One region of the Streptomyces sp. NPDC002734 genome, then DNA from elsewhere that is predicted to be linked to it. Evidence: riboswitches for the same ligand, from Rfam matches in the RefSeq annotation. Region 1 holds a riboswitch; the other holds the start of a gene.
The links. Region 1 has a riboswitch for S-adenosylmethionine ahead of ABT026_RS13570 (aminotransferase class V-fold PLP-dependent enzyme). Riboswitches for the same ligand answer to the same signal wherever they lie in the genome.
Positions count from the first base shown of each region.

Region 2: linked by a shared signal. The riboswitch ahead of thrC (threonine synthase) and the one ahead of ABT026_RS13570 (aminotransferase class V-fold PLP-dependent enzyme) in region 1 are both predicted to bind S-adenosylmethionine.

Region 1 covers NZ_JBEOVU010000012.1:135,614-140,022, reverse strand. Annotated here, with positions in the region: gene qcrB (cytochrome bc1 complex cytochrome b subunit) at 1-713, shown strand, start outside; gene trpD (anthranilate phosphoribosyltransferase) at 903-1,967, shown strand; SAM riboswitch class IV at 2,064-2,180, shown strand; gene ABT026_RS13570 (aminotransferase class V-fold PLP-dependent enzyme) at 2,574-3,944, shown strand; gene ABT026_RS13565 (Lrp/AsnC family transcriptional regulator) at 4,082-4,363, opposite strand; gene ABT026_RS13560 (rhomboid family intramembrane serine protease) at 4,360-4,409, opposite strand, start outside.
Region 2 covers NZ_JBEOVU010000005.1:108,564-112,972, forward strand. Annotated here, with positions in the region: gene ABT026_RS06920 (alpha,alpha-trehalose-phosphate synthase (UDP-forming)) at 1-1,163, opposite strand, end outside; gene ABT026_RS06925 (glucosyl-3-phosphoglycerate synthase) at 1,269-2,213, opposite strand; SAM riboswitch class I at 2,435-2,572, shown strand; gene thrC (threonine synthase) at 2,591-3,892, shown strand; gene ABT026_RS06935 (MoaD/ThiS family protein) at 3,970-4,248, shown strand.

The DNA.
Region 1 (4,409 bases):
CCGACTGGTACATGGGCTTCTCCGAGGGCCTGATCCGCATCATGCCGGGCTGGGAGATCAACTTCTGGGGCCACACGCTGGTCCTGGGCGTGTTCATCCCGCTGATGGTCTTCGGTCTGGTCCTGGTCGCGATCGCGGTCTACCCGTTCATCGAGTCCTGGATCACCGGCGACAAGCGTGAGCACCACATCCTGGACCGCCCGCGCAACGCCCCGACGCGCACCGCGTTCGGCGCCGCCTGGATCGCGCTGTACTTCGTGCTCCTCGTCGGCGGTGGCAACGACCTGTGGGCGACCCACTTCCACCTGTCGATCAACGCGATCACCTGGTTCGTCCGGATCGGCATGTTCGTGGTGCCGGTGCTGGTGTTCATCGCGACCAAGCGCATCTGCCTCGGCCTTCAGCGCCGGGACAAGGAGAAGGTGCTGCACGGCCGCGAGACCGGCATCATCAAGCGCCTGCCGCACGGTGAGTTCATCGAGGTGCACGAGCCCCTCTCGCAGGAGCAGCTGCACACCCTCACCGCGCACGAGCAGTACAAGCCGGCCGAGATCGGCCCGGCGGTCGACGAGAACGGCGTCGAGCGCAAGGTGAAGGCGTCGGAGAAGGTGCGCGCCAAGCTGAGCCGCGCGTACTACGGCGAGGGCAACCAGATCGAGAAGCCCACGCTGGAGGAGTTCAAGGAGATCGAGGCCGGCCACGGTCACCACTGAGTGACCGGGTCCGCCACCCCGGTCGCCGACTGATCAACTGATCGCCACGGCAGGAGCCCCGTCCGTCACCCGGACGGGGCTCTTCGCCGTTCCCGGGATCGATAGGGTGGGAAGCGCCCCGTGGACCGGGGCGCCACGTGAACCCGCGGCCCGGGCGGGCCGCCGGACCGAGACGATCAGGAGCGGCAGATGAGCGCTGTGACCCCCGCTGGAGGCGACAACGCGGCGGGCCGTTCCTGGCCGGCCGTCCTCAACGGTCTGCTGGAGGGCCGCGACCAGAGCGCCGAGGACACCTTCTGGGCGCTGGACCGCATCATGCGCGGCGAGGCCACCGACGCCCAGATCGCGGGCTTCGCGGTCGCACTGAGAGCCAAGGGCGAGACCGTCGAGGAGATCACCGGCCTGGTGCGGGCGATGTACGCCCACGCCCGGGTGATCGACGTGGCCGGCCCGGCCGTGGACATCGTGGGCACCGGCGGCGACGGCGCCAAGACCGTCAACATCTCCACCATGTCCGCGATCGTGGTGGCGGGCGCCGGGGTGAAGGTCGTCAAGCACGGCAACCGGGCGGCCTCCTCCGCCAGCGGAGCCTCCGACGTGCTGGAGAAGCTGGGCGTCAACCTGGAGCTGACCCCGCAGCGGGTGGCCGAGGTCGCCGAGGAGGCCGGCATCACCTTCTGCTTCGCGGTGAAGTTCCACCCGGCGCTGCGCCACGTGGCCCCCGCGCGCGGGCAGTTGGGGATCCGCACCACCTTCAACTTCCTCGGCCCGCTCACCAACCCGGCCCGCGTCAAGGCACAGGCCATCGGGGTGGCCGACCTGCGGATGGCGCCCATCATGGCGGGCGTCTTCGCCGAGGCGGGCAACAGCGCGCTGCTCTTCCGCGGCGAGGACGGCCTGGACGAGCTCACCGTCACCGGGCCCTCCCGGGTGTGGGTGGTGCGCGACGGGCAGGTCCGCGAGGAGCTCTTCGACCCCCGTGACGTGGGCGTCGAGTACTCCCCGATCGAGGCGCTGCGCGGCGGCGACCCGTCGCACAACGCGGACGTCGCCCGCCGCCTGCTGGCCGGCGAGCAGGGTCCGGTGCGCGACGCCGTCCTGCTGAACTCCGCGGCCGCGCTGGTCGCGCTGGAGCCGGGGGAGGGGACGCTCGCCGAGCAGATCCGGGCCGGCATGGACCGGGCCGCGCGCTCCCTCGACTCCGGCGCCGCCCGGCAGACCCTGGAGCGGTGGGTCATGGCCAGCAACGCCTGAGCCCAGCAGGGCGGTTGGGCACAGCTGTACGAGGCGCGGTCCGTATGCCGGACCGCGCCTCGCGTGCGTGGGCGCGCTGTGGCAGGATGCGGAGCAGGTCACGAGTGACAGCCATCAGGCCCCGGCCGGCTGTCCGGCAACCCTCCGTCCGTGGCGGGGTGCCCCGGGTGAGGACCAGGCCGTGGACAGCAAGGTCCATGGCAAGCGCGGACCTCTCGCGACGTCAGGGGTCCTGGTCGCCGAGGAGATACTCATGAGCCGACGAATGCGACGGGCCTGACCGCCCGGGGCGCTCCCCTTTTCACGCCGCCTTCCGCGGTGCGCCCCGTCGGGCAGGCCTTCGAGCCGCGTCCTTCCCCCTTTCCTTCCGTGTCCGCGCCCGTCGGCCCGTGCCGCCGCCGAGCCGGCCGGGACGCCGTCCACCGGCGACCCGGCTGCCGCTCGCGTGCCGCCGCCCGTCGGGGACCGCGCACTGGCTCACAGGAGTTCGTCGTGTCTGCTTCCACCGCCGTCCGCCCCGCCCGCCGCTCCGTCTCCGCCGCCCGCTCGGCGGCCGCCGTCCGTGCGGCCTCCGCCGGCGCCACGGCCTCCGGCTCCGCGGCCACCGTGACCGGGACCGCCACCGCCACCGCTTCCGCGAGCACCGGCGCCGCGACCGCCGCCGACGCCGCCGCCTGCGCCGCGCCCGCCGGTGAGCTCGCCGGGCTCCCCGAGCCGCTGCCGGTGCTGGGCCTGGACGTCACCGTCCCGCTGGCCGACGGCCGGCGCGTGCCGTACGTCGCGCTCGACCAGGCCGCCAGCGCCCCGGTGCTGCGGCAGGTGTGGGACGAGGTCGCCGAGTACGTGCCGTTCTACGGCAGCGTCCACCGCGGCGCGGGACACCTGTCCCAGCTGTCCACCGAGCTCTTCGAGGACGCCCGCGAGTGCGTCGCCCGGTTCCTCGACTGCCGTGAGGACGACCAGGTCGTCTTCACCCGCGCCACCACCGACTCCCTCAACCTGCTGGCCTCCGCCCTGCCGGACGGCTGCCGCGTCTACGTCTTCGAGACCGAGCACCACGCGGCGCTGCTGCCCTGGCGCGGCGCCCAGGTGACCTTCCTGGACGCCCCCGCGTCCCCCGCCGAGGCGGTGGCCCGGCTGGAGGAGGCGCTCGCCGCGCGCGAGGACGACGGCCCCGCGCTGGTCTGCGTGACCGGCGCGTCCAACGTCACCGGCGAGCTGTGGCCGGTGCGCGAACTCGCCGCCGCCGCGCACGCCCACGGCGCGCGCATCGTGCTGGACGCGGCCCAGCTGGCGCCGCACCGGCCGGTGTCGGTGCGCGAGCTGGACGTCGACTGGGTGGCCTTCTCCGGGCACAAGCTGTACGCCCCGTTCGGCGCGGGCGTGCTGGCCGGGCGGACCGACTGGCTGGACGCCGCCGAGCCCTACCTGGCGGGCGGCGGCGCCAGCCGCCGGGTGCTGCGGCGGGAGGACGGCGGCCTGGACGTCGAGTGGCACACGGGCCCGGCCCGCCACGAGGCCGGCTCGCCCAACGTGGTCGGCGTGCACGCCCTGGCCTCCGCCTGCCGGGCGCTCGCCGAGGCGGACCTCGCCGTGCTCACGGCCCGCGAGGAGGCCCTGCTCGGACGGCTCCGCGAGGGCCTGGCCGCCCTGCCCCGGGTGCGGGTGCTCTCGCTGTTCGGCGACGACGCGGCCCGGGTGGGCGTGGTGTCCTTCGTGGTGGACGGCCTCGACGGAGCCGGCCTCGCCGACCGGCTGGCCTCGTCCTACGGCATCGGCGTGCGCGCCGGGCTGTTCTGCGCCCACCCGCTGGTGCGCCGCCTCCTCGGGGAGGGTCCCGACGCGGCCGCCGAGTGCGGGACGGGCGGCGCCTCGCCGCTGGACGCCGTCCGGGCGAGCTTCGGCGTGGGCACGCCGGTCGAGCACGTGGACCGGCTGCTCGGCGCGCTGGCGGAGCTGACCGCCGAGACCCCCTGACGGCCGCCTCGCGCGGCGCGCGGCCGGGGCGGCCTGCCGGGGTCCGCTCGGGGGCGGGGCGTCCCGCCCCCGGGCCGCCGGGGGCGTCCGTCAGGTCCCGGTGGCGGTCTCGGCGCCGGTCCCGGTTCCGGCTGTGGTCAGGAGTCGAGGCCGATGGCGAACGCGGCCTCCAGGTCGTGCTGCGAGTACGTGCGGAACGCGACGTGGGTGTCGGTGCCCAGGACGCCGGGGATCTTGCTGATCCGCCCGGGGATGACCTCCGCCAGGTCGTCGTGCTCGCGCACCCGCACCATGGCGATCAGGTCGTAGGTGCCGGTCACCGAGAAGACCTCGCTGACGGATTCCAGGGAGGCGATGTCCTGCGCGATCTCGGGGATCCGGTCCACGCTGGTCTTGATGAGCACGATCGCGGTGATCACGGTTGGTTCTCTCCCTGGGTGGCCGTCGCTGGTGGATTCACTGTAG
Region 2 (4,409 bases), on a different contig from region 1:
ACCGGCACCTCCTTGGCGACCAGGTTCATGCCGTCGCGGATGGGGTTGACCAGCGCCACGTCGGCCAGCCGGTACGCGGCCAGCGAGCGGGCGAAGTCGTCCTGGAGGTTGAGCACCACCGGCGTCCAGTACGGCGTGCCGTACTCCGCGTTGATCTCCTCGGCGACCCGCGCGACCTCCGCGGTGTAGTCCCGGTAGACGGCGAGGTCCTGCCGCGAGGGGTAGGCGAAGGCCACGTGCACGACGCGGTCGCACCACTCGGGGTGGTCGTCGAGCAGCTGCCGGAAGGCGTGCAGGCCGCGGACGATGTTCTTGGAGAGCTCGGTGCGGTCCACCCGCACGATCGTCCTCCGCGGGTTCCCGTCGGTGTCCTGGCCGATCTCGGTGCGCAGCTCCGCCACGCGCTGGTCGACGTCGGCCTGACGGGCCCGCTCGCGCAGGAAGTCGGCGTCGGCGCCGAGGCCGTGCACGCCGATCCGGGTGTCGCCGAGGCCGCCGACGACGGTGTCGCAGCAGGCGGTGAAGGCGTCGGCCCAGCGCTGGGTGAGGAAGCCCAGGCGGTCGGCGCCCAGCATGCCGCGCAGCACGGACTCCGCGACGTCGTCGGGCAGCAGCCGGAAGTACTCCGGCGGTGCCCAGGGCGTGTGCGAGAAGTGCCCGATGCGCAGGTCGGGGCGGAGCTCGCGGAGCATGCCGGGGGCCAGCGTCAGGTGGTAGTCCTGCACCAGCACCGCCGCGCCCTCGGCGGCCTCCTGGGCCAGCGCCTCGGCGAACGCCCGGTTGTACTCCTGGTAGGCGGCCCACTGCACCCGGAACTCGGTGTCGAACACCGGTTCGAGAGGGGTCTGGTAGAGCATGTGGTGCACGAACCAGAGCGTCGAGTTGGCGATGCCGTTGTACGCCGCGTGATGGGTCTCGGCGGAGATGTCGAGCATCTTCACGCCCGGCTCGCCCACCCCGCGCCGGACGGCCTCGCGGTCCCCTTCGCCCAGCGCCGAGCAGACCCACAGGGCGCCGGCGTCGGGGCCGATCGCGGAGAGCCCGGAGACCATCCCGCCACCGCCCCGCCGGGAGACCAGCGAGCCGTCCCCGGCGACCGAGTAGGAGACCGGGCCGCGGTTGGAGGCGACCAATACCTGTGCAGATCTTTCGGCGGAACCCATACGCGTCACCTAGCCCGGAGGAGAAAAATCCAAACGTGCGGCGATCACTCCGCGACGACGGCAGCGCCCCGCGCGAGGACGGGACGCTGCGCCGAACGGGTGGGATCAGGCCACTTCGCGTGAGCGGTACTCGACGATCTCCGCCATCGGCGGCCGCTCCAGGGTGTCCACCGCGTGGGTCCGCGGCGTGAAGCCCCTGTCGGTCCGGTCGAACTGCGTGATCAGCGGCCGGACCATCTGTCCGCGGGCCAGCCGCAGCTGGGCGGTGCGGTAGATCGTGGCGGCCATCCGGCCCAGGGCCTGGCTGTCCTGGTTGCGGTGCTTGCGGACGCCCACGTCGACCTGCGCGAGCGCGTCCAGGCCCACCGTGTGCAGCGAGTCGATCAGCATGGCCAGCTCGATGCCGTAGCCCACGGGGAACGGCAGCCGCTCGAGCAGCGACCGGCGGGCCGCGTACTCGCCGCCCAGCGGCTGCACGAATCCGGCCAGCTGGGGCCAGTGCAGGTTGATGAGCGGGCGGGCCATCAGCTCGGTGACCCGGCCGCCCTGACCGGGCTCGGCGCCCAGCGGGCGGTCGTACATGGCCTTGACCAGCGAGATGCCCGGATCGGTGAGCAACGGCCCCACCGTGCCGGTCACGAAGTCGGAGGAGAAGTCACGCAGGTCGGCGTCGACGAAGCAGACGATGTCGCCGCTGGTGGCCAGCAGCGAGCGCCACAGCACCTCGCCCTTGCCGCGGACGGCGGGGACCCGGGGCAGGATGCTGTCGCGGTGGACCACCTTGGCGCCCGCCGCGGCGGCCACCTCGGAGGTGCGGTCGGTGGAGGCGGAGTCGACGACCACCAGCTCGTCGACGAGCGGGACCTGCTCCACCAGGTCCCTGCGGATCGTGGAGACGATGTCACCGACGGTCGCCTCCTCGTTGAGCGCCGGCAGGACGACGGAGACGGTCGAGCCGCTCTGGCGCTTGGCGGCGAGTATCTGGTGCAGCGGGCGGTCGGTCACATGCCAGGAGCGTGTGCCCAGCCAGCCTTCGACTTCTTCCAGCACAGTCACCGGCTCCTTCACTGTCCCCGCCTGCCTTGCGGCGGGCGGTCCGTCTCGCGTTCCGGACGATCCTCTCAACTGTCCTGGCCTTCGGTTACAGTCTTGAACATCACCAGTGACCACCGCATGTCGGGGTCGGCGTCACTCGACTGGTAGATGCGAGTCCCCCTTGCGGGAGTGGCTCAAAACGCGCGACGCGAAACAACCGAACAACAACAGAAGAACGCTCATCCAGAGGGGCAGAGGGATACGGCCCGATGAAGCCCCGGCAACCCTCCAGCCGCGCCCGCTCACGCGAGGCCCCGGCTAGGGAAGGTGCCAAATCCGTCTCACGGCGAAGACGCCGCTGAGGAAGATGAGGAGAAAGGGCCTCGCCTCTCATGGCTGTACAGACTGTCACGACCGATTCCGCGTCCACGACGACCTCCGCCGCCTCTGTCGATCTCGGTCCGGCCACCGCGCTCTCCTGTCGCGAATGCGGCCACCGCGTCCCGCTCGGCCCCGTCTTCGCCTGCGAAGAGTGTTTCGGGCCCCTCGAGATCGCCTACGACTTCTCCTCCTACGAGGCCGGGGAACTGCGCCGTCGCATCGAGGCCGGTCCCGCCAACATCTGGCGCTACGCCCCGCTGCTGCCCGTGCCGGCCGACGTCGCCGACAAGCCCAACCTGAACCCGGGCTGGACCAAGCTGGTCAAGGCCGACAACCTGGCCCGCGAGCTCGGCGTCACCGGCGGCCTGTACGTCAAGGACGACTCCGGCAACCCGACGCACTCCTTCAAGGACCGCGTGGTCGCCCAGGCCCTCGAGGCCGCCCGCGCCTTCGGCTTCACCACCCTCTCCTGCTCCTCCACCGGCAACCTGGCCGGCGCGGTCGGCGCCGCCGCCGCCCGGGCCGGCTTCCGCTCGTGCGTGTTCATCCCGCACGACCTGGAGCAGGGCAAGGTCGTCATGGCCGCGGTCTACGGCGGCGAGCTGGTCGGCATCGACGGCAACTACGACGACGTGAACCGCTTCTGCTCCGAGCTGATCGGCGACCCGGCCGGCGAGGGCTGGGGCTTCGTCAACGTCAACCTGCGCCCGTACTACGGCGAGGGCTCCAAGACGCTGGCGTACGAGATCTGCGAGCAGCTCGGCTGGCGGCTGCCGGACCAGCTGGTGATCCCGATCGCCTCCGGCTCGCAGTTCACCAAGATCGACAAGGGCCTCAAGGAGCTCATCGCGCTCGGTCTGGTCGAGGACAAGCCGTACCGGCTGTTCGGCGCCCAGGCGAACGGCTGCTCGCCGGTCTCCGTCGCCTACAAGGCCGGCCACGACGTGGTCCGCCCGCAGAAGCCGGACACCATCGCCAAGTCGCTGGCCATCGGCAACCCGGCGGACGGCCCGTACGTCCTGGACATCGCCCGCCGCACCGGCGGCGCGGTGGAGGACGTCACGGACGAGGAGGTCGTGGCGGGCATCCGGCTGCTGGCCCGCACCGAGGGCATCTTCGCCGAGACGGCGGGCGGCGTGACGGTCGGCGTCACCCGCAAGCTGATCGAGAACGGTCTGCTGGACCCCACGCTCACCACGGTCGTCCTCAACACCGGCGACGGCCTCAAGACGCTGGACGCGGTGGCCGACCAGGGCCTCACCGCGACCATCCGTCCGAGCCTGGAGTCCTTCCGCGAGGCCGGCCTCGCCTGACGGCCGCCGCCGTCGCCACCCCGGGCCGCGGTCCGTCCGTCCCGTCACCCGCTCACCGTCATCGGAGGTCACCCCGCATGAGCGTCACCGTCCGCATCCCCACCATCCTCCGCACCTACACCGGCGGACAGGCCGAGGTGGACGCCGAGGGCGCCACCCTGGGCGAGGTCATCGCCGACCTGGAGAAGAACCACACCGGCATCGCCGCGCGCGTGCTCGACGACCAGGGCAAGCTGCGGCGCTTCGTCAACGTCTACGTGAACGACGACGACGTGCGGTTCGAGCAGGGTCTGGAGACTGCGACGCCCGCGGGCGGCAACGTCTCGATCATTCCCGCGGTGGCCGGCGGCGCCTGACGGCCACGCATTTTCCCGCCCGCCTTTCCGGTGCCGCGTTTCGGGTACCACCCCCGCGTGCCGCCTTTCCGCCTCCGGAAAGGCGGCACCGCCGTTTTCCCGCACCGCCGCTTTCACGCGCCGCCCTCTCCGGGTCGTACCGGCTCCATGCCGGCGTCACA